Regions from separate parts of the Mammaliicoccus vitulinus genome, predicted to be linked through region 1. Evidence: predicted binding sites of a transcription regulator. Region 1 holds the regulator's gene; each other region holds the start of a gene.

Region 1 (10,988 bases):
CACAAAGCATCATGACACCAGAAGAAGAGTTGAATGCGCGTATAAAAGCACTTGAAGAAAGAAATAAATATTTAGAAATGGAAAACGAAGTATTAAAAAAAGAGGAAGAGATCGAGAGGCAGTTGATGAAACAAAAATCAGGCAAGAAGCATCGTACAAAACGGTCAAATCGCTAAAAGATACTTATCCAATAGTATGGTTATGCCAAGTACTAGAAATTTCTAGAGCGAGTTATTATAAGTGGATGAGCCGAAAGGCACCACGATTAGAACAGGAAAACAAAGAATTAATCGGCGATATCATAGATATATTTAATAAGTATGAAGGCATTTATGGTTATAGACGTATATACATTTATATTAGATTAAAGCTACAGAAAAAAGTTAATCACAAACGTATATACAGACTAATGAAACAAATAGGTTTAAAAGCTGTTATCAGAAGAAAGCGAAAGAAATATATAAAGAGCACACCTTTCTATGTCGCAGAAAATGTACTTAATCGCGAATTTAATGAAACAGTTCCAAATAAAAAATGGTTAACTGATGTGACTGAATTCAGATTGAAAACCGGGCAGAAAGCTTATTTAAGTGCAATTTATGATCTTGGTAGTAAAAAAATAATCAGTCATGAAATCAATTTATCCAACAATAATGAGTTTGTATTTAAAACCATAAAAAAAGCAATAAGAGGCAAAAATACCAAGGGTATTTTATTGCATAGTGATAGAGGCTATCAATATACAAGTCCATCATTCAAAGAGATTTTAAAAGAAAACGGCATGATTCAAAGTATGTCTCGTGTAAGCAAGTGCATTGATAATGGACCTATGGAGAATGTATGGGGCATAATAAAAAGCGAATTATTTAAAGGAAGTAAGATGCATAGTTTTGAAAATATTGATAAAGCAAAGCATAGTATCAATCAATACATTAAGTTTTTTAATGAAGATCGAATTACATTAAAAATGGCTGCCCTCATAGCTTAAATATGAAGACAGCCCAAATTTCATTTTTTAGTTGTCTACTTGACAGGGTGCAGTTCATCTTCTGAGTCTTCGTGCGATTTTGCCACAGCACTCTTTGAACACCGTAACCCTAATTTCACTTAGATATTCCTCACGATTTTGCAAAGTGCTGACGCCTGAGGGAATCGTATGCGAGAGAGACTACAGGCTCGAACCATACCCCTAGGCAAGCATGCACTTTCAAAATCGTAAGATTTAATATAAAAAAAAATCTCTTCACTAGGAAATAGCCTGATGAAGAGATCTTTTATTTTGAGTTTAGGTATTTATATCCCAGACTCTTTCATTTTCACAAATATAGTTACCTTAATTAAGATTTAATAATTCTTCTCATAAAGAATGCAATAATTGAACCTAACACAATGACTATTGCTATAGAAATGCCAATGATTAAAGGTTTAGAAACATCTTTTTTATCAGAAGCTGTTTCAAAGCTTTCGGATGTCGTTGAAGTTGTTTTTGTATTATTATCATCATTAACAGATGTCGTTTCACTAGTTTTAGATGTCTTTTCAAACTTTGGATGCGCTAAATCAGGTCTGCTTCCTACTTTACTCGTAACCAAGTTCAACACATCTTCATCCAACTTGTTGTAATATGCTTCAGCATGACCAGGGATAAACTTTGGCTCTTCTTCATCAGCATATTGTTGATCGTCATAATAAGTATCTCCAAAGTCATCAGTATTTGGATATGATGGCATCGTTGGTTTATATTGTTCTATATTTTGTTCATTATAATCATATTCACCAGCATTTGATTCACTGGATTTTGGCTCTTCAGATGAAGGAGATCCACCATTTGATTTGTTAGGTGGTGGTGATTGATTGTTGTTGCTTCCCCCACTTGGTTCTTCAGTACTCGGCTTCTCACTTGTGTTTGGCTCTTCCGTACTTGGTTCTTCAGTACTCGGCTTCTCATTTGTGTTTGGCTCTTCCGTACTTGGTTCTTCAGTACTCGGCTTCTCACTTGTGTTTGGCTCTTCTGTACTTGGTTCTCCAGTACTTGGCTTCTCACTTGTGTTTGGCTCTTCCGTACTTGGTTCTTCTGTACTTGGTTCTTCAGTGCTTGGTTCCTCTGTGCTTGGTTCTTCAGTGCTTGGCTTCTCACTTGTGTTTGGCTCTTCCGTACTTGGTTCTTCTGTACTTGGTTCTTCAGTGCTTGGTTCCTCTGTGCTTGGTTCTTCAGTGCTTGGTTCTTCAGTGCTTGGTTCTTCTGTACTCGGTTCCTCTGTAGATGTTTCTTTTTTAGAGTCTTGTTTATTTTCTACTATTTGATCAGATTGTTCTTCAGTTATTTTAGGAGAAGTATCTTCTATTTTAGTATGTGATGTTTCAGACGCAAGAGAATCATTTCCATAAGATACACCTAACACCATAGAAGATAATAATAATGATGAAATGATTGAATTTTTTAATACCTTCATAAAAGTTCTTCTCCTCCTTTACGTTTATTAATATTTCAAGTATAAAGGATAAATTAGCTGTTTTCTATGCTTTAATACCATATGTTACACAGAATTAATATTTTGTAATAACTTATTCATAATTCTTACAACTTAAATTAATTATAAAAAACACTTGTTGAATATTTACAACAAGTGTTTTGATATATTAATGATTTATTTGTAAGTCATATTTTGTAAACTTCAAATATACTTGTCCTGATTCTGTTGATGTTCTGAAGTTCACTGCATTTTCGTCAGGGAATATTCTAGTTGTTAACACACGTTCCCCATCATTTACAAAGATTTCTAAACTTGAAGTATCACTATAGATTCTTAACTGTTTCAAATCTTGATCTAAAGTTGTTGTACGTGTTGTTTTATCAACCGCTTCACTAACGATACCACTTTCGAAACGCTCTAATGTTAGCTGCTTCGTTTTTGTATTATAAATTAGTTGTGTCGAACATTTTTTCGATACTCTTACATCAAAATATATTTCGGTTGCTTCATTTTCGAGAATATCGATCATTAATTCAAATTGTTTACCTTCATATGGATGTAATTTAACAGAGTGCTTATTCGCATAACCTTCTGCTGTTTCTTTATTTGTTCTTAAATTTTCTAAAGCCTTTATAGGTCTTTGCATTAACTTTCCATTTTCAATTGTTAACACTCTCGGAATTGTTAAGCAATGTGCCCAACCTTCTTCGTCTGTAGCATAATCAATTTCTGGAAGTCCCATCCAACCTATTAAAATTCTATTGTCATTTTCGTCTAAGAAAGTTTGAGGTGCATAAAAATCAAAGCCTTGATCTAATTCCACAAAATTCTTATGGTTAAATTTTAAAGTATCAATATTAAAATCGCCCATTATGTAGCCAGACTGGTAAATGTTTTCAAATTGATTGTTTTCTGGTTCGATGCCTTGCGGTGAAAAGATAAACACATCTGTTCCGTTTAATTTGAATAAGTCAGGACATTCCCACATATAACCGAAATTTTGTAAATCTGTTTGAATTTCGCTTTTTAAAGTCCATTCTTTAATATTATCTGATTCATAGACAACTGCAGTACCTGTTTCGTTGTCTCTTTGAATACCAAAAATCGCATAATACTTATCGTTTTCATGCCACACTTTTGGATCTCTAAAATGTTCAGTATAACCATTTGGAGTGTCGTGAATTACAGGATTTTCAAACTTTTTAAAAGTCCCATCCTCTTGTTGGACAGCGACCATTTGGGATGATTTTCTATTCCATTCATCATCTCTAGCATTACCTGTATACATTAAATGTAATTTGCCATCATATTCAAAAGCACTACCTGAATATACACCATGACTATCAAATTCTGTATCTGGAGATAGCGCAATTCCTTCGTCTTTAAAATGAGTTAAGTCTTTACTCGTATAATGATACCAATACTTCAATCCATGTACTGCTCCTAAAGGAAACCACTGATGAAAAATATGGTAATTGCCTTTGTAATAAACTAAACCATTTGGATCATTTAATAATCCGGTCTTTGGTTGAATGTGAAAAGTTTGGCGCCATTTTGATTGATTAACTTTTTCTTGTAACTCATGATATGCTTCTTCAGATATATCTGATAGTTTTGTATATCTTTCTTCACGTGTCCAATTTACCATTATCATTCTCCTTACATCTAGTTTGAACCGGTTCCATAATATATATATTTTATCATAATTTTTGTCGTTTATTTATCCAATCCTTCAAAATAAGTATCAATAACACTTAATTTTTCAACTGGTTGATTGTTGATACATTTATTTAAAACGTCAACAGCAGTTTCTCCTGCTAAATTGTATTTGAATTTAACTGTTTGTATAGTTGGTGCTACAATTTCAGTGATTTTATTACCTCCGAAACCTATAATAGTTGGCATCATACCTTCTGCTTTTAATAATGTATGATAAATGCCCAATGCAATATTATCGGTAGCTGCAACAATTACTTCATCTTCTCTAATCGTAATATTTTCACCTATCTGTTGAGCATCTTTTATACTGAAACTACTTTCAATAAACTTTGGCTGAATGCCATGCTCTTTTAATGGATTAAACAAACCATCTTTTCTCGTCTTTCCTACTGCGATATCATTTTCTGAAACACCAACATATGTAATGTGATGTTTATTGTGTTTAATAAGCCAATTAGCAACCTGCTTACCCGCATTGTAATCATCATGAACGATTGATAATAGATCAGCATGAGACTGGCCTACTATGACAATAGGACAGTCAACAGCTTTGATTGCTTTCATATGTTCTTCCGATATATGAGTAGCCATTAATATAATACCGTCAACTTTTCTTTTTGCGAGCATATATATAGAGTCAATTTCCCTCTCCATGCATAAGTCCGTATTAACGATCATGGTTTGTACATCTTGTTTAAGCAAACTCGTCTCAATTCCCTTTAAGGTTTCTGTAGTTGCATATGAATCTAATCTAGGAACAATTGCACCTATTAACCCTGTCCTTTTGGCTTTTAAACTTTGAGCAAATTGATTAGGTTTATAACCTGTTTCTTCTACTACTTTATGTATTTTTTCTTTCGTATTTTTACTTATAGAGCCACCATTTAAATATCTAGAAACTGTACTTTTTGAAACACCAGCCATTTGGGCTATATCTTTAATCGTCTTCATAGACACACCTCTCAAAAATACATTCTATCATAAAACCGTTTCCATTTCTTATATAAATAAAAGGACTGAGTTCATTTTGCGAACTCAGTCCTTTTACAAAATTATTTATTATTGTTTTTCAACTGTTATCGTCCATGAAGCGTCGCCTAATTGCTCATAATTTGTGACAGGATAACCATTATCTGCTGCCCAGTTAGGTAGCGCTTCTGTCGCTTGCGTACAATCGAAATCAATTTTCAATTGTTCCCCAACTTGCATTTCATCCATTTTATTTTGTGCTTCTATTAATGGAAATGGACATACCATTCCAACAGTACCTAATTCATGTACCATTTTTATACACTCCTTTTATTAAATACTTTGCGTACTAACTTGTGTTTTAGTTTGTCTTGCTTTTCTGGGTTTAACAAAAATAAAGTAACTCATAAACCAAGCACCAAAAATCATTGAAGGTAAGGCAACCCAGCCTTGCCAACTCATAGCTGCTGTAGATACAAGACCATTACCGATAGAACAACCACCTGCTAATGATGCACCAACACCCATACAAGCGCCACCAATCACACTGTTTCTAATTGTCTTCGTATCTGGCATTCTCCATTTAAATTCTTTTGAACCTTTAGCTGCAATATATGAACCTACAAATATACCTAGTACTAAAAATATGCCCCAGTTAATTAACGAAGCATTTCCCGTTACTAAATATTGTACGATGTTCGCTGAAGGTGTTGTTATACCAAGTCCTCCAACTCTACCCGTTGATACACTCATAGGCCAAGCAATTAATGCAATAATACCTACCGCCACTGCTGCAGCGAAAGGATGATATCTTTTTTCAAATAAAATGTGTCGTATTCCCGTATATTTCTGTTTTAACTGAGGAATAGCAACTTTTGGTTTTTTCAAAGTTTTTGTAACAAAATATGCTGTTACAATCACTAATACTGCGATTAATAACCAAACAGGTACATGAAGTGTTTCTGCCATGTTTGAATTCACAACACTATATGAATTAATGTTTTCTTGTAAAGGATTTAATGGGCCAGACTTCATAATTGCTGCCGTTACACCGTACAACACTAATGCAATCCAACTACCTATTAAACCTTCACCAGCTCTATACCATGTACCAGTAGCACAACCTCCCGCAAGTATGATCCCAATACCAAATACAAACGATCCAATTATAGTACCAACTAATGGGAATGTTTCAGCTTCCATTTTAAATACGCCTAATCCTACTAAAGTAAATAACCCGATACTTTGAACAGAAATAGCAATTAATAAAGCATAAAACATTTTGTTGTTCTTCTGTACATACATATCTCTAAATCCGCCTGTTAAGCAAAATCGTGTTCTTTGCATAACAAAACCGAGTAATATCCCGACTATAAGTCCACTTACAACCATCCAAATCACATTTACATCTCCTTATCCCTATTACAATGATAGGAATAATAATATATTATATTCCAGATGTTTTCAAGTTACTATTTCATTACAAATATTTGACAATTCAAAAAATGATTTAGATTTAATATAAATCATATATAAATAAAATGTTTTCCTGAAATACGGCACTGTTTTTGCGCCGACTTCTGTGGGAAGAAGGAAGTTGCTAAGACGAGGCTCAGACCTTCTCCGAGGAAAGCATGCGCAAAAAAAGACTGCCAACAAGTTCACTTTAAGTGACTTTGTCGACAGTCTGAAACAACCGTACTTTCTACGGCTGTTTCTTTTCATCTTCATCCATTCCTAATTCTTCTTCCATTAATCGTTGCTCTGCTTTTAAATATTTCTTATAACCTATTTTAGATATGACAATACTGATTTCATATAACAGTATCATCGGGATTGTAAATAACATATGCGTCATAAAATCAGGTGGCGCGATTAATGCTGCAACTACTAGAAGTATGAAATATGCGTATTTCCTATTTTTCTTTAAGAACATTGGTGTTACTATTCCTAACCTAGTTAAGAACAGCAATAAAATAGGCAATTGAAATACAAATCCAAACGGGATTGTAAATTTAAACAATTCACTAAAGTATTCTTTAATACCGATTGTTTGTTTTATCCCCATATCGTCTGCTAATCCCATTGTAAATGAAATTAAATATGGAAAAATGATGAAATATGAAAATAGCAATCCTCCAACAAATAAAAACAAACTAAATGGAATATAACTAAGTGTAACTTTTTGTTCTTTCGGATGTAATCCTGGAGATATAAATGCCCATAATTCATATAATATAACTGGTGATACAATGATAAATGCAATAATAATTATCATTGCTATGTATATTGTGAGTGGATCTGTAATTCTGAAGGCATTCAATTCTAATGTCTGAGTAAAATCATCATTCGTAATATAATATATCACTGGCTTAGCAAAGAAAAACCCTAAAATAAGCCCCCCTACTAGAAAATATATAATGATCATAATACGTCCACGTAATTCTTCTAAGTGTTCGACAAAAGTTAAATTGTCTTTATTCACCATCTTACCTCCAATCTAAAAAAAGATGTGGCAGGAAACCCGCCACATTCAAGGGAACATCTGTTAAATAAATTTCTATTTAACTTCTTTATCTTTGCTATCTTCAGGACTGCTTTTCTTCTCATCAAAGTTCGTCATACCATCTGTAGCATCTTTAAATTCTTTCAAAGTTGAACCCATCGCTCTACCAAACTGTGGTAATTTCTTAGGACCAAAAATAATTAATGCAACTACCCCTATAAATAATAAACTAACTGGTCCTGAAATACCGACTGTATTAATAAACATTAAAGCTTCCATTTGATACCCTCCTATTGATTCTTCATAAAGAAGATTAAAGATTGTAATTCAATTCCTAAATCTATATGATGAACCTGCACTTTCTCAGGTACATTTATTCTTTGAGGTGTAAAATTCAAAATGCCAGTAATGCCAGCAGATGTTATACGGTCAGCAACTCTTTGTGCCGCTTGTTGTGGTACAGTTAATATTACAACTTGTATACCTACTTCTTCAACTATCTTTTCAAAATTTTCCATACTATCTACTGATAATTTACCAACCATACTTCCAATTATGCTTTCTGATTGATCAAAAGCTGCCACTATTTGCATTCTATCATTAACAGTAAAATTATAATTTACGAGTGCAGTACCTAAATTACCAACACCAACGATTGCAACTTTAGTCAAATCATCTTGCTCAAGGGTTGTTCTAAAAAATTTCAATAAATAACTAATATTGTATCCGTAACCCTTTTTACCTAATTCACCAAAATATGAAAAATCTCGACGAATAGTAGCTGAATCAATTTTAAGACCTTCACTTAATTCTTTAGAAGATACTCTATCAACACCTGAATTATGAAGTGTACTAACAAATCTATAATAAAGAGGCAAACGTTTCAAAGTAGCTTTAGGGATCTTCACATCATTCTTTGCCAAAATCCTCACCTTTTCCACTGTAAAATAATGTGATTGCGTTCACATCTAATGGGTCAATTATATCAAACTTCACGTAAAATAACTATATAAATATTGTATGTCATTTACATACAATTATAAGTCATTTTCATGTAGAATAATAACTAATAGAGAGGTGTAAACATGATACTTTTACAAATAAATAAGTTAGAAAAATCTTTTGACGGTGATGTTATTTTTTCAGATGTCGATTTCGAAGTTAAAACTGGTGAAAGAATTGCAATCGTTGGAAGAAATGGCGCAGGAAAAACAACGCTCATGAAGGTTATTGCCGGTGTCGAAAGTTATGATGCTGGTCACATTTCTAAAGGTAAACAAGTTTCCATGGGATATTTAACACAACAAATGTCTTTAGATTCCGATGATACCGTTATGAATGAAATGAGAAAACCATTTGAACATGTGATAACAATTGAAGAAAAAATGAAATCATTAACAGACTGGTTAAGCCAACATGCTGATGACTATGATAACAATACTTATCAAGAAAAATTATCCCAATATGAATCGTTGTCAAATCAATTTGAAGTAATGGGTGGCTATCATTATGAAAGCAAGATCAAAACAGTATTAACTGGATTGAACTTTGTCGAATCAGACTTCGATAGACAAATCCAATCTTTCAGTGGTGGACAAAAAACTAGATTATCAATGGCACAAATGCTATTAAGTGAACCTGATTTATTATTACTTGATGAACCTACTAACCATTTAGATATGGATACAACAGAATGGTTAGAAAACTACCTAGCACATTTCAAAGGCGCTATCGTAATTATCAGTCATGATAGATACTTTTTAGATAAAATAGTCAATCAAGTTTATGATGTTGCCTTAGGTTCTGTAAAAAAATATGTTGGTAACTACAGTAAGTTTTTAAAAGAACGTGACGCACATTATGAGAAAGTAATGGCTGAATATGAAAGACAACAAAGTGAAATTAAAAAATTAGAAACATTTGTAGAAAAGAATATAACACGTGCTTCTACAAGTGGTATGGCAAAAAGTCGTCGTAAAGTATTAGAGAGAATGGAACGAATCGATAAACCAAGGCTTGATGCAAAGAGTGCTCAAATTTCTTTCGAGATTAATAGAGCAACAGGAGAAGATGTTTTAAAAGTTAATAATTTAGCAATTGGATATTCTAAAAGTATAACGTCAGCCATTAATCTAGAAATTAAACGTCATGACCGTATCGCAATCATCGGACCAAACGGAATCGGTAAATCGACATTAATTAAAACGATTGCTCAAAAAATTCCTGCATTATCCGGTGATATCACTTTCGGTTCTAATATCCAAATTGGTTATTACGATCAAAAACAAGCGGAATTCAAATCAAATATGACAGTATTAGATTATGTGTGGAATCAATATTCACACATGCCTGAAAAAGATATTAGAACTATTTTAGGAAGATTTTTATTTACACAAGAAGAAGTAAAAAAAATTATTAATGACTTATCTGGTGGAGAAAAAGCACGACTTCAATTAGCTTTATTAATGCTTGAGAAAAATAATGTTCTCATATTAGATGAGCCTACAAACCATTTAGATATTGACTCTAAAGAAATGTTAGAACAAGCATTACAAAATTATGAAGGCACTTTACTTTTTGTATCACATGATCGTTATTTTATTAATGAACTTGCGAACAAGGTATTTCATATCACACAAGAAGGTAATGAACTTTTCCAGGGAGATTACCAATACTATTTAGAAAAACTCGAACAACGTGAGGCAATCAGTAATTACGAACAGAATGAAAGCACATCTACTCAAACTGCTAAAGATGATAATTTCTATACCAATCAAAAACAATTAAAAAAAGAAAAACGTAAACTTGAACGACAATTAGAAGAAATTGAAAATAACATTTCTACTTATGAAGAACAAATTTCTAACTATGAGCATCAACTTACGTTGCCAGAAATATTTAATGATATTGAGAAAAGTAATGAAATAAATCATCTCAGAATAGAAGCAGAACGTTTGCTCGAAGAAAGCATGGAAAAATGGGAAGAAATAGAAAGTAAGCTCAATTAACACAAAATCACTAAGGTCATTTTTACACCTTAGTGATTTTTTATGCGAAATATTAACCACATCTTTATTCACACTATAAAGTCTTGTTTTGCAAGTCATCCACAGAGTTATCCTAGTTATCCACAGGTAAAATGTAAAAAGCTATTATTTCTCATCGAAGTTATCCACAAACACATTAAAAGATATACAAAGGTTATCCACAATTTGTGGTTAACTTGTGCACAAGTACAAATGTTCTGTATTGACTTTATGAATATAGCGTGCATTTTATTTAAGGTTCGTAAATATTGTAAATTCACAATGATATTAAGA
Region 2 (10,988 bases), 550 kb from region 1:
ACAAGGCTCACAACAATATAATTCTAATAATGTAGACATATTAAAGCGTATTTCTAACCTTGAAAAAGCAGTATTCGGTGAATAAATTATAGTTATTTATCACAGTTTATGCTATAATTCGTTCTTGAGTGGTATTTCGGATAATCGCTACGTTAAGTAGAGGAAAGTCCATGCTCACACATTCTGAGATGAATGTAGTGTTCGTGCTTGGCGAAACAATAAGCCAGGGCAATTAATTGACGGCAACGAAATAACCTAAGTTATTTATAATATGGTTAAATTAGTTTGAAAGTGCCACAGTGACGGAGCTTGTACAGAAATGTAGAAGGTGGAACGCGGTAAACCCCTCGAGTGAGCAATCCAAAATTGGTAGGAGCACTTCTTTGACGGAAATGAACGGAATAAGAAGGTATGTCATCATACAGACAGATGATTATCACTGGCGTACGAGTGTAACTAGTGCACGTTAGCAGTACTAAAGGACAAAACATGGCTTACAGATTTATCACTCACTAGTGTTGCTCTCCCAAGTAGGAGAGCTTTTTATTTGTAAATTATAATTTAAATATAAAGGAGTATATACATGTATCAATTACTCGCGACTAGTCCTATGGGATTAGAATCAATTGTTGCTAAAGAAGTACAAGAGTTAGGATATGAAACGACAGTAGAAAATGGTCGTGTTCTATTCGAAGGTGACGAAACAGCTATCGTTAAAGCAAATTTATGGTTAAGAACTGCTGATAGAGTCAAAATCGTAGTAGGACGATTTAATGCTACAACTTTTGATGAACTGTTCGAAAAAACAAAATCATTACCTTGGGAGGATATTATAGGCGCTCAAGGCATGTTCCCAGTACAAGGTAAAAGTGTTAAATCTAAATTATTCAGTGTATCTGACTGCCAAGCAATCGTTAAAAAAGCGATAGTTGAAAAACTTAAACATGTATATCAAATTCAAGGTTGGATAGATGAATCTGGTAGTAAATACCAAGTAGAAGTATCTTTATTAAAAGATGAAGCTTTCCTCACAATCGATACATCAGGAGCAGGACTTCATAAAAGAGGGTATCGTTTAGCACAAGGTGAAGCACCAATGAAAGAAACATTAGCGGCAGCACTTGTTAGATTAACAAACTGGAGTGGAGAAACACCATTTATAGATCCATTCTGTGGTTCAGGTACACTTGCAATAGAAGCAGCGTTAATCGCACAAAATATAGCACCAGGCTTTAATCGTAGCTTTGCAAGTGAAGAGTGGGACATTATTCCAGAAGGTTTATTTGATCAATTAAGACAAGAAGCTGATGATGCAGCACTTTATGATAAAGAAATAGATATATTAGCAAGTGATATTGATCCTAGAATGGTAGAAATTGCAAAAGCAAATGCCGTTGAAGTAGGTCTTGGAGATATCATTAAATTTAAAGTACAAGATATACATGACCTTACAGTACCAGAAGGACCTGTTTCTATAATTGGTAATCCGCCATACGGAGAACGTATCGGTGAACGAAGTGAAGTAGAAGCTATGTATAAACACTTAGGTGAAATATTGACTCAAAATAATCAAGTTTCATTATATATGTTAACAAGCTATAAAGAATTCGAACCTTTAGTAGGTCATAAAGCAACAAAGAGAAGAAAATTATTTAATGGTTTTATAGAATGTACTTATTACCAATATTGGGGTAAAAGAAAATAGATAAAAAATGGTAGCTCTTAGAGCTAGCATTTTTTCGTTTGTTCTTTTAAGTATATGCTGAATGTTGAAAGATTAACCAAACAAGCAACATAGAAGGGCTGTATATTTTAAAATCTACGATTTTGAAAGTGCATGCTTGCCTTATGAATATGGTTCGAGACTGTAGTCGCGCGCGGCATACTATTCCCCCCGGGCGTCAGCACTTTGCAAAATCGTGGTGAATATTATAGAGATTTTTGCTATTTATCATGTGGACCTTGACTTGATAAATTCAACGGCTCTATTTATCATGTGAGCCCTGACTTGATAAATTCAACGGTCCTATTTATCATGTGGAGCCTGACTTGATAAATTCCCAAAGGGTAATCCAAGTGAAAGCCGATCAAATCGCACGAAGACTCAAAAGACAAATTAAAATGAGCGCAAATTCTTGATTCCAAAAGAATTTGCGCTCTTTTACTTACCAAAGTTTACCTTCACCTAAGCCTTTAGCTCCTGGTGGTGGATCTATAAACATTTGACTTATTGGCACTGTATAAGCAACTAAAATTAATAGTACTGTAATTACAATTAAAAATCTCCAATTTTCAACGAGTTTCGTTACAGGTTGATGTTCATCTAAAGCTTCAGCAACTGGATATTCTTCTTCGCCTTTTGGTGACAAGAAAGCTAAATGTATAAATACCATAACAACTAATATAATAGAAATAAATAATATTGTTCCCCCAACTGCTTGTAATACTTGATAAGGTATCCATTCAGCAGCTTGTTTAGCACCGCCGTATTCGGAATACGTAGATCTTCTTGGAGCGCCTTTTACTAATCCAACGTAGTGCATGGCGCCACTCATGATTGTCATACCAATAGCCCAAGTTAATCCTTGAATAATAGCTAGTTTATTTGTGAACTTCGTTAATTTTCTACCTGTACAATGTGGTATCAACCAATACATAATTCCGAAAAATGTTAATATAACAGCTGATGCGATTGTTAAATGGAAATGACCTGTTACCCAAATAGTATTATGAATCAAACCATTCATTTGTGCTGAAGCATTTACTAAACCGCCAGCACCTCCAGGTATAAAGGCCAACATACCTAAAAATGGTAAAACAAATCTTGCATCGTGCCATGGTAAAGATTTAAACCAATTGAATAACCCTTTGTATCCTAAAGAACGACCGTGATTTTCAAAAGTTGCAAACAAACTAAATGCTGTCATAAATGAAGGAATGACTACCATAAACGTTAAAATAACTTGCAAATACTTCCACATATCGTCGATACCAGGTTCAACTAATTGGTGATGTATCCCAACAGGAATACTGAAGAATAAGAAGAGCATAAATGACATTCTCGCTAAGTTATCTGAGAAAGCTTTTCCACCGATAATTTTTGGTACAATTGCATACCAACACATATATGCTGGCAATAACCAGAAATACACAAGTGCATGACCAAAATACCAAAATAATGTTCTGCTTAAAGAAACATCGACTCTTTCAACTAAACCTAATGACCAAGGTATTAATTGTAAAAGTACGGTAGCAGCGACACCTAATGAACATACAATCCACATTACCCCGTTAATGGCTACCATATAGCTAAGTAGTGGAGATTTCTTAGTAGGGTAAGTCTTCTTAAATTCTCGATACTTTAAAATTTGTCCAACTACAGAAATCCAACTTCCTACAACGACGAGCGCCATGCCTATATAGAAAATGACATGTGCTTTTAATGGTGCATAAAACGTATATAGAACAGTTGCTTTGTTCAGTAAGACCATTGTAGCTGCCATAAGTGTCCCAACAATCATTACCCAAAAACCAATCCAACCAAATTTCCTTTGTACTGTAGTTAAATGCCCACATGTTTTAGCGACTGCTGAATATTGAAAGCCTAAGATAAAGAAAGTTGTAAGCACGAGCGCTAATACAATACCATGTACCGTTAATATTTGATAATAAGAAATGGCCTTAGGTAATTGTAATAAACCTGATCTTACAAAAGTTTGTAATAATCCAGCGAGTCCCCCTAGAATTAAACAACAAACTGCCACATACATATGTGCCATAACGAGTTTACTATCCGTCTTGTTTAAACGTGTTATCATTTTTTATCCACAACCTTTATCATCGACTTCATATCTGCATGTCCGACACCACAATATTCATTACAGATGATAAGATATTCACCTTTATGATTGAATGTCTTTGAATATTCACTAATGTGTCCTGGTTCTAACATCATGTTGACGTTCGTTCCAGGTAAACTGAATCCATGCAATGTATCTTTACTTGTCGCAATGATTTTTACTTTTGAGCCTTTAGGTATTTCGATTTTCCCAGGTTGATAGTTAAAAGCTGAGGCTACAATAACGAGTTCGTAATCATAGTCTTTACCGTAAACTTTATGAAGCCCTGGTTTATTAAAAGGCTCAATTTGTTCGACTTTATCTGAGTTAACGTATGCTCTACCAGATGCAGCTGGTTTATGACCATTATGTAACCCTGTAATTATTAAAATTATAAGAAACAATGCTAAAGAAGCTGTTCCTACGCTTAACCATAGCTTTTCATATTTATGCACAGATTTCACCCCTTACATTCTGATTAAAAATAAAATAAAACAAATTACCCATAATACTGCAAAAATGCCTCCCAATGTAAAAACTGAATAGAGTGTGCCTCTAAGGTCGAGGTCGTCATGTGAATAGTCATCAGTTTTTTTACTAATGTCATTATTTTGGACTGTCATATGATTCATCCTTTCTTATATTCTCTTCATTATTTATAATAGAATAGAGATAGAAAAAATAATGTGATATAAATCACATTATTTTAAATTATTTGTGCAAAAATGAAGGGGAATTAAAATGAAAAGTAATCAAGAATCATTAGATTTACTCTATAAACTTAAAAAAGAAATTGAAAAATCTTCAAATCACCAATTAATCAAACAAATTAATGAAATGATTAAGAAAGTATATAACGAACAATATACTGTGAGTTTCGTAGGGCATTTTTCGGCAGGTAAATCTACTTTAATCAACAATGTTATCGGACAAAATATTTTGCCAAGTTCACCGGTACCGACAACGAGTAATACCGCACAATTAATTTCGTCTAATAAAAATAGTATTTCTGTTAACTTAAGTGACAATCAATATACAGTGGTAGAGAACCAAGAAGATGTAAAAAGGTTAAATACAGAAGATCGTGAAGTAGAATCTATAGAAATAGAATTTACTTCAGATAAATTTAATAAAGGATTTACTTTCCAAGATACACCTGGTGTTGATTCAATGAGCGACAACCATAGAGAAAGTGCCTTTCAATATTTACTCACTTCCAATTACGTTTTTTATACGGTCGATTACAACCATGTACAATCTGATATGAACTTTAACTTCATTAAATCACTTAACAAATTAGATATTCCAGTTATTTTAGTTGTTAACCAAGTTGATAAACATGATGAAGATGAAATCTCTTTTGATACATATAAGCGCAGGGTCAGTAAAGCTGTTGCAGATTGGAATCTTAATCTAGAAAAAATATTTTACGTTTCGAAATATGATACGCCAAATAATGAAAAAGTTGAATTTAATCAGTATATCCATCAACTTGATCAACAACGCACGGAGCATCAAGTATTTATTGAACGTGTGACCAATTATATTAGACAAGAACAACTTGAATATATTAATCGTCATATGGAAATTATTCTTTCAGACATCGATTCAACCGACGAATCTTTTGATGAAGATTATCAAACATTTAAAGAAAAGTTCAATGTACAAAATGAACAGTCACTCATTCAAAATAAAGAGCAGTTCACAACGAATTTAAAAGAAAAACGCAAAGAAATATTAGATAATGCATATTTAATGCCTTATGAAATGAGAGAAACCATTCGCTTATATCTAGAAACAACAGCGAAAGATTATAAAGTAAAAGGTTTATTCAACAAAGATAAGAAAAAAGCACAGATTCAAGAAGAAAAATTAGGCGAAGTAAAAAAAGAATTAGATTTAAAAATCCATGACGAAATCACTAAAGTGTGGATTAAATCATTAGAGAACCTCAACAAATACATTAAAGATGCCGCATTATTCGAAAAAATCATCAATCAACAATATACGATATCTGAACAAGAGTTGGCAGATCATGTACAAGAACAAACATCAATTACAAATGATTACGTGCTTATATACACGAAAGGCATAGCAGAAATCATCAATCGCAAAATTCGCAATGAAACGAATCAACTTATAGAAGAGATTGTAAAGGCTAGTGAAGTACGCAATGAAAAGATTGAAGATACAAACAAGATAAACGAATACGAAGAATATGTTGAATTCAAAAACTTAAAATCATCTCTTATAACAAATAACTATCAACATTATTATATACATTTAGATGAATCCATCGATAAACTCATCGATAGACATTTTGTACGTATAGAAGATATAGATTTAGGTGAGCAAAGAGAGCAAAAACATCAATATAAAGAAGAACAATCAAATCAAAAAGTAAGTAATATAGACAACATTAAAGACCAATTAGAACAATTAAAGAAATTACCGCTATTTGAAGGTGAAGTTGAAAACATTCATGATCAAGTTCAGCGTATAGAAAACAATATTACGAAAATTGCTGTATTTGGTACATTTAGTGCTGGGAAAAGTAGTCTCATTAACGCCATTTTACAAAGACCGATTTTATTAAGTTCACCAAATCCGACAACAGCGAGTATTACGGAAATCAGTTATGGCACGAAACAAGAAGTCACGTTTAAGACGTATGCACAATTGCTCGAAGAAATTAATCATATTACGGAATTTGCGAATAAAAGCTATGAGTCTATAGAAGAATTTATAGAAGATAATAATATTAAACAACATGCTTCATTATCGAGTCATCATATCGCATTTTTCGAAGCGGTTGAAACGAACTTTAAACATTATGAAACGACGCTTAAACAAGATCAAGCTGTTGAATTTGAACTAGATGAACTAGAAAAGTTAACTGCGGATGATACACATGCTGCATTTGTGCACAAAATTAATTTAAGACTTGAAGAAGAATGGCTAAAAGATAAAATTATAATCGACTCTCCAGGTTTAAACTCAAACAACCAGAGACATACGAGAGAGACAGAGCAAATCATCGCTTCAAGTGATCTCATTATATATGTAAGTTATTATAATCATGCATTTACAGACAAAGATGCTGCGTTTTTAACTTATATGCGTGATATGAATAATTTACAACAATCCCAAGGACTAAAATTCATCATCAATGCGATAGATTTAGCTGAATCTGAAGAAGATAAAAATGCAGTTATTGCATATGTAGAATCATCATTAGATGCATTGAATATTAAACCTGAATGTTATCCAGTATCTAGTAAACAAGCGCTCAAAGAATATGATGATTATTTTAACCGATTTATGACTGCTGTCGATTATTTTGTCAAAGTTGAAAGTAAAACTGTGCTTCAATCACAAGTAGAATCAAGAATTAATCAACTCATCAATGAATTAGAACAAATGGTTCATACATATAGACAAGATAAAGCGCAATTAGAAAAGAGAAAGGCAACGTTGCTTGAGTATAAAGAAAAGAAAAATTTCACAAATCAAACTGTTGTAAAGTCGCATCACCAATTAGAAAAAGAAATTCACGATCAACTTTACTATTTGAAAGACAGGCTTAATATACAACTCAATGATATTGTGAAGAAGCATTTCAATACTTCAACCGTAACTGACAATTTTAAAGCGTCTTTACAAACAAGCACGAAACAATATGTAGATGATTTAAATCAGAAGTTGAGTCTGGAAAGTTCACTCATAGTTGAAAGATTAAAGAACTTTTATGCAAGAACGTTTGATGATTTACTGACACCAACTATTGTAGAATTAAATGAAGCATCGATACTCGTATCAAAATTCAAACATGAATTCATCAATAAAACAATTCCCGAACCGATTAGCATTCGCATTCAAGATATTGCTCAACAAACAATCCATTCAATTTCTAAAAAAGACTTATTAAAAACATCTAAAGCAAGGGACGTACAAAAGGCGATATTAAATGATACAATGATGCTGCTAAATCAACCAATCGTGTCCTTTAATCATGTTTTGACAGTTAACTTAGAAAATTATGATACAATTGCTGAAGCATATATCGAGAAGTATAACGAAGAAACGATTAAACTGATTGACTCATATTTATCTGTTAATATAGATAACGATGTTATTGAACAAATTGAGCACGTCTTAAAAGAGATATAAAGGAGAACAAAATGGGAAACAAAATATTATTAATAGATGGTATGGCTTTATTATTTAGACATTTCTATGCGACAAGTATACACAAACAATTTATGAGAGATTCTAAAGGTATTCCAACAAACGCCGTGCAAGGTTTCGTGAGACACGCTTACACAGTTATAAATGACATACAACCTACTCATGTTGCAGTATGTTGGGATATGGGTTCGAAGACATTCCGTAATGATATGTTCGAGTCATATAAAGCAAACCGTACTGCACCACCTGAAGAAATGATTCCACAATTTGATAGAGCGAAAGAAATCGCAGAAAAGTTAGGCTTGCTTAACATAGGCATTAAGAACTATGAAGCGGATGATGTCATCGGTACAATTAGTAAACAAGCACAAGCAGAAGGCCATGAAACATATATCGTTAGTGGCGACCGCGATTTATTACAATGTATCAATACGAATGTTGATATTTGGTTAACGAAAAAAGGCTTCAATATTTACAACAAATATGACATTTTAAAATTTAGAGATGAATACGGATTAGAACCACATCAATTAGTAGATGTAAAAGCCTTTATGGGCGATACAGCTGATGGTTATCCGGGTGTAAAAGGAATAGGTGAGAAGACAGCTATTAAACTTATACAACAATATGAAACAGTTGAAAATGTTTTAGAAAATATGCATGACTTAACGGCAGGTCAACAGAAAAAGATTATTACGTATAGAGATGATTTAGCGATATCTAAACGTCTTGCACAAATTCATACAGATGTACCTTTAGAAACGGATGATTTATTAAATGAAATGACTTACAATCATCAAATAGAACATTCAATCAACATTTGTAATGAACATGAATTATTTGTTTCAAGTAAATATTTATCTACTAACTATTTATAAAATAAATCACCCAATCCGAAAATGATTCCAACGGATTGGGTGATTTTTTATTTCTGATTTTGTAAAGTGCTGACGCCCGGGGGAATAGTATGAGTGAGAGACTACAGGCTCGAACCATACCCCTAGGCAAGCATGCACTTTCAAAATCGTAAGATTTTAATATATATAGACGTTCTATGTTGCTTGTTTGGTAAGTCTTGCAACATAGAGCATGTATTTAAAAGAACAAACGAAAAAATAATATAGACATGAATATCCTCAACGATTTTGCAAAGTGCGGACGCCCGGGGGAATAGTATGAGTGAGAGACTACAGGCTCGAGCCATACCCCTAGGCGAGCATGCACTTTCAAAATCGTGAGATTTTGAGAATGGTTACTTCTTGCTTTTTAATTTTTTCCTCAAAGCTTGTTGTGCTAATTGATTTGCTTCCTTATTCTGTGATCTAGGTATCCACTTTACAAATATTAAATCAAAGGCTCGTTCTAATTGTTTGAATTCATTAAAATAACATTTAAACATTTCATTTTTAACAAAATCTTTCTCTATACTATCTCCAACTAATTTTGAATCGGTGTATATCAAAGCATTTTTGACATTTAAATCAATCGCATTTTGAATTGAAAAGATTAAAGCTTCCCATTCTGCACGATGATTATCCATTACACCGATATTTTTAGTGAAATAATGTCTTTCATTCTCAATTATAATCACGCTTGAACATGAACTTTCTCCAGGATTACCTTTAGTAGCTGCATCAAAATAAATCTGTGGCATTGATATCATCTCTTTCAATTAATTTCTCTATTATGACTAATTTACATGAACAGTATATATAGTTCAACGAATCTCTTCTGAATAAATCTTAAATAGACATATTAAAGGAAAATATTTAAAGTTCTTAAAATTGCATAAATATTTTATAGAGTTTTATTATTATAGTATTTTATTATCAGTAAAAAGATGATATACTATTTTCGAACAAAATTGAATTTTGTTCCATATCTTATATGCGAATAATTTAAACGGAAGGAGAGTTAATGAAATATTACCATTTGCATATTAATAGTGTGCACTTCACTCATATATCTTAGATTCAATTAAAGATCATATAATGAAACATTACTAAAAAGATAAAAACAAAATAGTAACGGGAAAGAATCTGCCATGAGTAAAGTTGCTCTCCAAAGAAATTTATTTAGTAAAGGGGATTGCTAATGGACAAGCAACGGCGATTACAAAAGTTTAGTATCCGTAAGTACACGGTAGGTACTTGCTCGATATTAATCGGTACGCTCATATTTTTAGGTGTACCAACTCATGATGCATTTGCTTCTGAGAATGACGCAAATGTAATCAAACATGAAGATTCATTAAATGATAAAGACAAGGATGTTGTAGAAGACAATACAAACAACAAAGATTCAGCTAATCAAGATAAAGCATTAGATTTATCTAGCGAATCAGTCCCTAATAATGTTGAAACGTCTGAAGTAGAACCAACAAATGAAGATCATTTATCAGAATCGACAGAACAAGAAAATAATGCGGAAGTAGAGGCTCCAAGTGAGGAACATTCATCAGAGGCAACAGCTAAAGAAGCGCATGCAGAAGAGGATCATGAAACATTAGCAGAACAAAATGCAAAAGTAAATCATGAGGAAAATAACCAATCAGAAGAATCGACAGCGCCGCAAGATCATCAAGAGCTTGAGAACAAGGACGCTGTTAAACAACAAACCGGGAAAAATGTTGAAACATCTGATAATAAACGAAATGAACATGAAAGTTCTCGAGACATAGAAGCTGACAACGATAGCGTTTCATCAGAAGACGACAAAGCTGAAAGACCGAACACGTCCGCAGTGTCTGATCCAATGAAAGCAACAGATACAGCTGCTAATCGTGTAGAGTTTCAACCAAGTGTGCCAGAGTCTATTGCAGTAGCTGATATTTCTGTACTAACAGACTATGATCGGGAGCGTGTCTTGAAGCGGATTTTGAAGGCCAATGCCCAGTTGAGTGCTGAAAATGTAAGTGTCGCTCCTGACGGTACTGCAACGATTGTCTATGATGGTGCAACT
Region 3 (10,988 bases), 1.0 Mb from region 1:
GGGTATTATCACTAGAATCAACTGAAAAGATAGACCACCAATTTTTTGTAGATTTATTTACTACAGCTAAAAATGAAAGAGAATATTATGATCGTGTTAATGGCATCAATGCATACAGAATTTTTAATGCTGAAGGTGATGGTATTGGCGGATTAACAATTGATAATTATGACGGACATTTATTAATTCAATGGTATTCTGTTGGAATCTATCGTTTGAAAGACAGATTATTACCTGCAATTAAAGAAGTATTTGAATATAAATCTATTTTTGAAAAAAGAAGATTTAAAGGTATGGAAACTGCTTCTGACTTTGTTGACGGAAAAGCACCTGGTTTCCCATATGTAATAGAAGAAAATCATTTATTCTACAATATTGATTTAGATGATGGACCGATGACTGGAATTTTCTTAGATCAAAAAGATGTAAGAAAAAAATTAAGAGATCATTATAGCCAAGATAAAGATGTACTTAACTTATTCAGTTATACGGGCGCTTTTTCTGTTGCAGCAAGTGCAAATGCTAACTCTACAACGAGTGTGGATTTAGCAAATAGAGCTAGATCGCTAACTGAAGCTAATTTTGGATTAAACACTGTGGATTTAAATAATAATCATATTTTCATCATGGATGTGTTTGATTATTTCAAATACGCTTTACGTCACGGTTTAAGTTATGACGTAGTAGTCGTTGATCCTCCAAGCTTTGCTCGTAACAAGAAAAAAACGTTTAGCGTACAGAAGGACTATCCGGAATTAATAGAAGGATCATTGGAACTTTTAAATGAACAAGGTACTTTAATATTAAGTACGAATTCTAGTGCATTCCCTCAAAAAGCATTTAAGAAAATGATTAATCAAACTTTAGATGCTTTAGATGTAGACTATACTATTCTGGATGTTATGGGATTACCTAAAGACTTTAAGAGCCATCCACATTACAAACCTAGCAAGTATTTAAAAGTAGTGTTTGTACAAATAAATGGTTAAAAATTCCTCATACGGGTATATATTAGTATTCTAATTATTGAATATTAATGAACTGTGAGGAGAATGGAAATAATGGGTATATTTAATAAAATTACTAATAAAGCCGGAAATAAAGCATTAGGCATAGAAGAAATTAAAAAGCGTTCTGAATTACCAGTAACGCAAGATGAGTTATTAAATCGTAGAAAAAGAGCTAAAGACTTAATTCATAAAAAATCATTAATGTCATCTGCAGCAAATGTTGTTCCAATACCTGGATTAGGTGTTGGTATGGACATCAAGCTAATGAGCGATATCATTGAAGATATTAACAAAATTTATGGATTAAGCCATAAGCAAGTGAATAAAATGCAAGATGACTTAAAACAAAAAGTGCTAACATCTGCCGCTATGAAAGGTAGCCAATTTATTGGACAAAAAGTTACAAATGCTATGGTAAAAGTATTCTTTAAATCTGTAGTTAAACGTGAAGCGGCTAAACAATCTAGATGGATACCACTTGTAGGTCAAGCTGTTGCTGGATCTATTAGTTATTATTTAATGAAAAAAATGGGTGAGGATCACATTAAGAAATGTGAAACAGTCATTCAAGACTTTATAAGTGAATAAATTTTAAAAAGTTAGTATCAGGAATTAATCTTGATACTAACTTTTTTTATTTGAATTATTTTAATATTTGCATTATTTATGAAAGCGCTTTATAGTATGATGTGTAAACTAAAGTTTAAAATGTAAACATTTGTTTGTGAGGTGAGTGGTTTGAATAAAAATGAAAAGATTATACTTAATTTAATTAAAGAGAATCCATTTATATCACAACAAGAATTATCAGAAGAAGTTGGATTATCAAGACCAGCTGTAGCAAATATCATATCGGGGTTGGTTAAGAAAGAATATGTGCAAGGGAAAGCATATGTTTTGAATGAACAAAATCCTATTGTGTGTATAGGTGGTGCAAATATTGATAGAAAATTTCACATTACCGATAAATTAATAGAAGGCACCTCTAATCCTGTTACTTCAGAATTATCTATTGGTGGTGTTGCTAGGAATGTTGCAGAGAACTTAGGAAGAATAGGAGAGGATGTCCTGTTATTAACAACGTCTGGAAATGATGCAGAATGGCAACATATTGCAGATTTATCATCACCATTTATGAATGTAGATTATGTTGAAAAAATATCTAGTGAGGCTACGGGAAGTTATACAGCATTGTTAGACCAAAATGGAAACATGACGATGGGACTCGCAGATATGTTAGTATATGACAAAATCACGCCAGAGTTTATGATCAAAAATACTTATTTATTAAATAAAGCAAAGTGTATTATTGCAGATTTGAACTGCCCAAAAGAAACGATTGAGTTCTTGTGTGCTTATGCTGAGAAAAAACAAATTAAATTGGTATTAATTGCAGTTTCAGGACCAAAAATGAATCGTCTGCCAAATAATTTACATGCTGTAGATTGGCTGATTTTAAATAAAGATGAAGTTGAATCCTTTGTAGGCAAAGAGGCAGAGTCAGAAGAATATTTACTAAAATTTATCAATGACATTAAATCATTAGGCGTTACCAATATCATTGTTACATCAGGTAAAGAAAAAATATTTTATGATGGCATAGAAGGAAAACGGCAGTTTAAAGTTAAAGCAATTGAGCATGTTGTCGATGTGACAGGTGCCGGAGATGCATTTACGTCAGGTTTAATTTATGGATGGTTAAATTCATATGATATACGACAAATTATTGATTTAGCTAAAGCTAATGCTTCTAAGACAATACAAATATCTTATACCGTTAGACAAGATTTAGACAGAAAACAACTTATAAAAGACATGGAGGCGTTATAATGAAAAGCTATATTCAATTCTCAGAAGAAGTGGAAAATGCTAAACAGGAAGGCAAAGCAATTGTTGCTTTAGAATCTACAATTATTTCACATGGTATGCCATATCCACAAAATGTACAAATGGCAAAAAACGTAGAACAAATTGTAAGAGATAACGGCGGTGTGCCTGCAACTATCGCTATTATTAATGGAGAAATCAAAATTGGATTAAATGATCAAGAATTAGAGTTATTAGCAAGTGCTGAAAATGTTGCTAAAGTTTCAAGAAGAGATATAGCAGAAATTATAGCAACTCAAAGAATTGGTGCAACTACAGTAGCTTCCACAATGATTTGTGCACAATTAGCAGATATTAAGTTCTTCGTTACAGGCGGTATCGGCGGTGTTCATAAAGGTGCAGAGGATACAATGGATATTTCAGCCGATTTAGAAGAACTTTCTAAAACAAATGTAGCTGTCATTTGTGCTGGTGCAAAATCAATCCTTGATTTAGAAAAAACATTAGAATATTTAGAAACTAAAGGTGTACCAGTTGTAGGCTATCAAACAGATGAACTTCCTGCATTTTTTACAAGAAAAAGTGGGCTTAAATTAAATACTAGAATGGATGACGTTGAAACGATAGCACAATTAGCAGAGGTGCACTGGGATTTAGGTTTAGATTCTGGTATTGTGATTGCCAATCCGGTTCCTGAAGAAGATCAATTAGAGCCTACATTTATAAATAATATTATTGATAAAGCATTAGCAAAAGCTGAAGAAGAAGGTATACATGGCAAAGATTCAACGCCATATCTGTTAGGTGAAATTGTTAAGCAGTCTGAGGGTAGATCATTAGATACGAATATTAAACTCATTGAACACAACGCAATGGTTGGGACACAAATAGCAGTTGAATATATGAAGCTTCCTAATTAAGGCAGAATTGACTCAAATAATTGCATACTTATGTAATTTGATTGAATTGTAAGTGTTTTTTTGATATTCTTTAATCGTATAGATAAAATTTGATTTTATACAAATTAAATATAGGAATCAGAAGGAGATAATAAATATGGAACAAAATTCTTACGTAATAATTGACGAAACGGGTATTCATGCACGACCAGCAACTATGTTAGTTCAAACTGCATCTAAATTTGATTCAGATGTACAATTAGAATATAATGCTAAAAAAGTAAACTTAAAATCTATTATGGGTGTAATGAGCCTTGGTGTTGGTAAAGATGCTGAAATTACTATCTACGCTGAGGGTAGTGATGAGAAAGAAGCAATTGAAGCAATCACTGAAGTATTATCTAAAGAAGGATTAACTAAATAATGTCTGAATTATTAAAAGGTATAGCTGCATCTGATGGTGTGGCTATTAGTAAAGCATACTTATTAGTCGAGCCTGACTTATCTTTTTCTAGCGATAATATCAGCGATGTAGATGGCGAAGTTGAAAAGTTCAAAGCAGCTGTTAATCAATCTAAAGTTGAATTAACTCAAATTCGTAATAATGCTGAGAAACAACTTGGAGCTGATAAAGCTGCGATTTTTGATGCGCACTTATTAGTGTTAGAAGATCCAGAGTTATTAAATCCGATTGAAGATAATATTCGCAATAATAAAGTCAATGCGCCAACTGCATTAAATGAAGTATCAACAAATTTCATTACGATTTTTGAAAATATGGATAATGAATACATGAAAGAACGCGCGGCAGATATTCGTGACGTTTCTAAACGTATTTTGGCACATATATTAGGAGTGGAATTACCGAATCCTAGTATGATCAATGAAAGCGTTATTATTGTTGGAGAAGATTTAACACCATCTGATACAGCTCAACTTAACAAAGAATTTGTTAAAGGTTTTGCTACAAATATTGGTGGAAGAACTTCACACTCAGCGATTATGAGCCGTTCATTAGAAATTCCAGCTGTAGTAGGTACAAAAGACATTACTGACCGCGTTAAACACGGTGATGGTCTTATCATCGATGGATTATCTGGTGATGTAATTATTAACCCTACAGATGATGAAGTTCTAGCATATGAACAAAAACAAAAAAACTTCTTAGCTGAAAAAGAAGAATTAGCAAAACTTGTTAATGATGAATCTGTTTCTAAAGACGGTGTTCATGTTGAGCTTGCAGCTAATATTGGTACACCTAATGATTTAAAAGGTGTTAAAAATAATGGCGCAGAAGGTATTGGTTTATACCGTACTGAGTTCTTATACATGGGTAGAGACAATATGCCTTCAGAAGAAGAACAATTTGAAGCATATAGTAAAGTGTTGAAAGAAATGGATGGTAAGCGAGTAGTTGTTCGTACTTTAGACATTGGTGGAGATAAAGAATTATCTTATCTAAACTTACCTAAAGAGATGAATCCATTCTTAGGATATAGAGCAATTCGCTTATGCCTAGATCAAACAGATATCTTTAGAACACAATTAAGAGCTTTATTACGTGCATCTGAGTACGGTAAATTAAATATCATGTTCCCAATGATAGCTACAATTAACGAATTCAGAGACGCTAAAGCAATCTTACTTGAAGAAAAAGAAAAATTAGTTTCTGAAGGTGTTAAAGTAGACGATGATATCGAAATCGGTATTATGGTTGAAATTCCAGCAACTGCTGCACTTGCAGATATCTTTGCTAAAGAAGTTGATTTCTTTAGTATCGGTACAAACGATTTAATCCAGTATACGATGGCTGCTGACCGTATGTCTGAACGCGTTGCATACTTATACCAACCATATAACCCAGCAATTCTTCGCTTAATTAAGCAAGTAATTGAAGCATCTCATAAAGAGGGTAAATGGACAGGTATGTGTGGAGAAATGGCTGGAGACAATACGGCAATTCCATTATTACTTGGATTAGGCTTAGATGAATTCTCTATGAGTGCGACTAGTATTCTTAAAGCAAGAAAACAAATCAAACAATTAGATCAAAAAGAAATGCAAGAATTAGCAGGTAGAGCAATTAATTGTGCAACTGAAGAAGAAGTTGTAGAACTTGTTAATCAATTATCGTAAATTAATAAATGAAAATAGTCCGGGATATTAATATCTTAGATTAATGTAAAAGAGCGCAAATTCTTGTTTCGAAGAATTTACGCTCTTTTTACTTTATTTTATGAGTCTTCGTGCGATTTACCAGTGAATTTATCAAGTCGAGGTCCACATGATAAATAGAGCTGTTGAATTTATCAAGTCAGCGTCCACATGATAAATAGGGCCGTTGAATTTATCAAGTCGAGGTCCACATGATAAATAGCAATAAATTTTTATAATATTCCTCACGAGACTACAGGCTCGAACCATACCCCTAGGCAAGCATGCACTTTCAAAACCTTGAAATTCCTCAATATAAAAAGATTTCTTCACTAGGCTATAACCTAATGAAGAAATCTTTTATTTTAACTATATTCACTTAATGTTAATGATATCTACTGAGTATGATTAGGTTTCAAGTTAAAGACAGCTATTTCTGGTGAACAAAATATTCTAATAGGTAATCTTGTCATGCCTATCCCTTTATTTACAAAGAGATATTGCTCATTTCTAATATGATATAAACCTTGTATATAATTTTTGCCAAAAGTAGGTGTATATATAGCACCTATTATGGGTATACGGACTTGACCGCCATGTGTATGACCAGATAATACTAAATTGATATAAGGATCTAACAATTTAACTTTGTCTGGTTCATGCATTAGTCCTATTCTATAATCGATGAGCTCATCTGGTGTTTGGAATGAACTATTGAAATTGGGTTGGCCGAAACATATATCATCTATGCCATGAATTAAAATATTACCGTCTAGTGTCTTAACTTTAAAATAATCATTTAAAAGTGATTGGAAACCAGACTTATTCATGATGTCCAGTATGATATCAATGCCATTTGATCCATAATCATGATTACCTGGAACAAAAAACTTTCCATATTTTGATTGAATAGTTCTAAATAAAGGTATAACTAGACAAGGATCAAATGAAACATCGTTAATATTGTCAAAACAGTCACCTGTAAAACAAACGATATCAGCTTCTTGTTGATTAATGAGAAGTACGAGTTGATGTAAATCTTTTAAATCAGAATAATAACCTAAATGTAAATCTGAAATATGAACAACTTTCAAATTGTTTTTAAGATTACTTTGTAGATCGTGCTTTACAATTTTTATTTTAGAACTAGGGAATTGAATGCTCATGAGTTTATACCTAATTCTTTATTGAAAGAATCTATATCAACTTGGTAAAAAACTTTATCATTAATCAGAACAGTAGGTGTTGAAAAGCTATCTAAATCTATTAATTCACTTTTATACTGTTTGTTTTTTATGTTTTTTTCAATGTAATCAATTTCTTTTTCCTTGAAATATTGTTTTACAAATTGGCAAGGAGGGCATTGGTCTTGAGTATAAATAGTAACTTTATTCATTTCTTTCACCTCGACTTTATATAGTCATATTATAATGATTTCTTACAGTGTTCAACGATTATGTTTAAATACTGACATGAATTTGTCATTACTTTGTAAATGTTAAACATTTTACTAATGTTTAAAATGTTGTATAATAAGAATAAATTGTGATATAAATCACAAACGTTGAATGGAGGAATATTATGGATGCAGTAGTTATAAGTCGTTTACTGACTGCGATGACCTTGGGATTCCATATCATATTTGCAACAATTGGTGTGGGAATTCCTTTAATGTTTGCGATTGCTGAATTCATAGGAATTAAAAAAAATAATCCTATGTACATTGCAATGGCAAAACGTTGGTCTAAAGGTTACACGATTACTGTAGCGGTCGGAGTAGTTACAGGAACGATTATAGGGTTACAATTATCATTATTGTGGCCATCATTTATGCAATTGGGTGGGCAAGTCATTGCACTACCATTATTCATGGAAACATTTGCCTTTTTCTTTGAGGCTATTTTCTTAAGTATTTATTTGTATACTTGGGATAGATTTAAAGGGAAGTGGACACACTTTTTAATTAATTTACCAGTTATTATTGGTGGTACTTTCTCAGCATTTTTCATTACATCCGTGAATTCTTTCATGAATACGCCTAGTGGTTTTGACTTTATTAATGGGAAATTAATGAATATCGATCCAATAGCAGCGATGTTTAATGCATCATTTGGTGTGAGAGCATTTCATGTCATTTCAACTGCTTTCATGACAGCAGCATTTATTTTAGCAAGTATCGCAGCTTATCGTTTAATTAAAAATAAATTTATTGATGATAAAGAATATCATAAAAAAGCGCTAAAACTTACAATGACAGTAGGGCTTATAGCGAGCTTACTTGCGATGCTTGCAGGTGACTTATCTGCAAAATTCTTACATCAAGAACAACCGGAAAAATTAGCAGCCATGGAATGGCATTTTGAAAGTGAATCTAAAGCTGACCTTGTATTATTTGGTTTAGTAGATGAAGATAAACAAGAAGTTAAAGGTGCTATTAAAATTCCAGGAGCTTTGAGTTTCTTATCAGATAGTAATTTTAATACAGAAGTTAAAGGTTTAAATGAATTTAAAAAAGATGAGACACCACCGCTTATCATTCATTACTTCTTCGACTTAATGGTATTCTTTGGTGTTTACTGTTTTGTCGTTTCAGCATTATTCATTGCCTTAAAATGGTTCAAAAAATGGTCTCAATTTAGTAAACCAATACTATATTTAGCTGTTTTAACTGGTCCATTAGCAATGTTTGCTATAGAGTTTGGATGGTTCTTAGCTGAAATGGGTAGACAACCATGGATTTTAAGAGGTTATTTAAAAGTTGCACAAGCAGCAACTCATGCTGACGGTTTAAGTCTTGTGTTTATAGCATTTGCAATTCTTTATTTAATACTAGGCATTTCATCAAGTTATGTCCTTATTAGAATGTTCAGTCACAGTAAAGCAACTGATGATGTGAATAAAATAATAGACAGAAAGGGTGAAGTATAATGGATTATCAATATATAGGTATTACAGTACTTTGGCTCTTTTTGTATAGTTATATCATCATCGGTGCGATAGATTTTGGTGCTGGATTCTTTGCTTTTCATGCAAAATTAACGAAACAAGATCATATCATTAACAATTTAATTTCAAGATATTTAAACCCGGTATGGGAAGTGACCAATGTATTCTTTGTATTCTTCTTTGTAGGTATAGTTGGATTCTTTCCTGATTCAGCATATTACTTTGGATCAACGCTATTAATACCAGGAAGTGTTGCATTGATACTTCTATCCATTCGTGGTAGTTTTTACGCATTTGAAAACTACGGTCAAGATAGCAAGTTATCATGGTTATTCTTATATGGTGCAACAGGACTACTTATACCTGCATCATTTTCAACAATATTAACGATTGCTGAAGGTGGGTATATTACAGAAACAAGTAAGGGCGTCCATTTAGAGTGGCTTGATTTATTATTAAGTCCTTATGCTTGGTCAGTTGTATTTTTAGCAATTATCTCTGTATTGTATATTTCTTCAGGTTTCTTGACATATTATGCGAATAAAGCAAAAGACACTGAAGCGTATCATTTATTGAGACAATGGTTCCTTATATGGGCTGTTCCAATGATTATCATTTGTCAATTTGTGTTCTTATCATTAAGACAACATAACGAAGACCACTTTAATAATGCAGTTGGAAGCTTTTGGTGGTTATTTGGCTTAAGTGTCGTATTTTTCATTATTGCAGTTGCACTCATTTACTTTAAGAAAGCACATGGGTTAGCATTTATTATGATATTACTACAATTCGGTACTGCATTTTTCGGTTACGGTTTGAGTAAATTACCATATCTTTTAGATCCATTTATCAACATTGATAAAGCGGTCGTAAATGATCAAATGGCCTTATCGCTTGTAATCGTATTTATTTTAGGTTTACTTTTACTCGTACCATCGCTAATATTATTATTAAGATTATTTATCTTTGATGCAGATTACGTTAAAGGCAAAAAGAAATAACAATCTATAGTATGGAGGCGTATCATGGGTAAGGAATATGTAGTAATAGGTTTAGGTCGTTTTGGTGGAAGTATTGTTAGAGAGTTAAACGCTTTAGATATGGATGTCATGGCTATTGATGCTGATGAAGCAAGAGTGAATGAATATAGTGATATCGCCACACATGCAGTTATTGCGGATACAACAGATGAAGCGGTAATGAAGAGTCTAGGTATACGAAACTTTGATCATGTGATTGTAGCGATTGGAGAGAACATACAGGCAAGTACACTGACTACATTAATACTTAAGGAACTAGGTGTTAAAAAAGTTACTGCTAAAGCTCAAAATGATTATCACGCTAAAATATTAAACAAAATTGGTGCAGATACAGTTGTACACCCAGAAAGAGATATGGGTCGTAGAATTGCCCATAACGTCGCTAGTGCTTCAGTTTTAGACTATTTAGAACTGTCAGATGAATATTCTATCGTTGAAATAAAAGCAGGGGAGAAACTTGCTGGAAGTTCGATATTAGAACTAGACGTTCGTGCGAATTATGGCATTAATATTATTGCAGTAAAAAGAGGTAAAGATATTATCGTTGCCCCTGATCCAAATGAAAAAATAGAATATCATGATATATTGATTGTAATAGGTCATGATAATGATTTAAATAGATTTGAGAAAAAACTCGTAAATGAATAATATTTGAAATATAGAAAAATGACCCACAATGTCAGAAGACGTTGTCGGTCATTTTTCTATTATTATTTAATTTTCATGATGATTGGTAAAATCATTGGTTTACGAGCTGTTTTTTCATATAAATATGGTTGTAATGCTTCAGTAATTGTAGATTTAACATGATGCCATTCTACTTTTTCGTTATTATTTAACTTTTCAATGACTGATTTTTTAATTAAACGTTGTGCATCGTAAATTAAATGTCCTGATTCTCTCATGTAAACAAATCCTCTAGAGATGATATCTGGACCTGAAAGTAATTGCTTCGTTTTAAAATCAATACTTACAACAACGATTACAAGACCTTCTTCAGATAACACTTTACGATCTTTAATAACGACGTTGCCGATATCTCCTATACCACTACCATCAACAAATACGTTGCCAGAAGGTATACGTCCAGCATATCTTGCTGAATCTTTCGT

What was found. Region 1 encodes Rex, which represses fermentation and respiration genes when NADH is low (regulators of the CRP and FNR family bind a similar motif). Its sites were predicted from a motif close to TTGTGAAATATTTCACAA; they were not measured.
Region 2: PYW35_RS06770 (cytochrome c oxidase subunit II) is a predicted target of Rex. The motif match lies at 4,524-4,541, and genes of this name have one in related genera.
Region 3: PYW35_RS09160 (cytochrome ubiquinol oxidase subunit I) is a predicted target of Rex. The motif match lies at 7,434-7,451, and genes of this name have one in related genera.

Annotation. Positions count from the first base shown of each region.
Region 1 covers NZ_CP118974.1:772,110-783,097, reverse strand. Annotated here, with positions in the region: partial or broken gene PYW35_RS03855 (IS3 family transposase) at 1-988, shown strand, start outside; gene PYW35_RS03850 (SdrH family protein) at 1,338-2,453, opposite strand; gene PYW35_RS03845 (sucrose-6-phosphate hydrolase) at 2,641-4,122, opposite strand; gene PYW35_RS03840 (LacI family DNA-binding transcriptional regulator) at 4,191-5,144, opposite strand; gene PYW35_RS03835 (sulfurtransferase TusA family protein) at 5,253-5,477, opposite strand; gene PYW35_RS03830 (YeeE/YedE thiosulfate transporter family protein) at 5,496-6,554, opposite strand; gene tatC (twin-arginine translocase subunit TatC) at 6,868-7,650, opposite strand; gene PYW35_RS03820 (twin-arginine translocase TatA/TatE family subunit) at 7,723-7,947, opposite strand; gene PYW35_RS03815 (redox-sensing transcriptional repressor Rex) at 7,959-8,591, opposite strand; gene PYW35_RS03810 (ABC-F family ATP-binding cassette domain-containing protein) at 8,754-10,676, shown strand.
Region 2 covers NZ_CP118974.1:1,326,438-1,337,425, forward strand. Annotated here, with positions in the region: gene gpsB (cell division regulator GpsB) at 1-85, shown strand, start outside; RNA gene rnpB (RNase P RNA component class B) at 133-502, shown strand; gene PYW35_RS06760 (THUMP domain-containing class I SAM-dependent RNA methyltransferase) at 584-1,705, shown strand; gene PYW35_RS06765 (b(o/a)3-type cytochrome-c oxidase subunit 1) at 2,166-3,818, opposite strand; gene PYW35_RS06770 (cytochrome c oxidase subunit II) at 3,815-4,294, opposite strand; gene PYW35_RS06775 (dynamin family protein) at 4,581-8,009, shown strand; gene PYW35_RS06780 (5'-3' exonuclease) at 8,021-8,905, shown strand; gene PYW35_RS06785 (ribonuclease HI family protein) at 9,280-9,681, opposite strand; gene PYW35_RS06790 (Rib/alpha-like domain-containing protein) at 10,122-10,988, shown strand, end outside.
Region 3 covers NZ_CP118974.1:1,808,454-1,819,441, reverse strand. Annotated here, with positions in the region: gene PYW35_RS09200 (class I SAM-dependent rRNA methyltransferase) at 1-989, shown strand, start outside; gene PYW35_RS09195 (hypothetical protein) at 1,062-1,598, shown strand; gene PYW35_RS09190 (carbohydrate kinase) at 1,749-2,840, shown strand; gene PYW35_RS09185 (pseudouridine-5'-phosphate glycosidase) at 2,840-3,757, shown strand; gene PYW35_RS09180 (phosphocarrier protein HPr) at 3,894-4,160, shown strand; gene ptsP (phosphoenolpyruvate--protein phosphotransferase) at 4,160-5,872, shown strand; gene PYW35_RS09170 (metallophosphoesterase) at 6,286-7,056, opposite strand; gene PYW35_RS09165 (glutaredoxin family protein) at 7,053-7,286, opposite strand; gene PYW35_RS09160 (cytochrome ubiquinol oxidase subunit I) at 7,472-8,818, shown strand; gene PYW35_RS09155 (cytochrome d ubiquinol oxidase subunit II) at 8,818-9,837, shown strand; gene PYW35_RS09150 (potassium channel family protein) at 9,862-10,524, shown strand; gene rnjA (ribonuclease J1) at 10,587-10,988, opposite strand, start outside.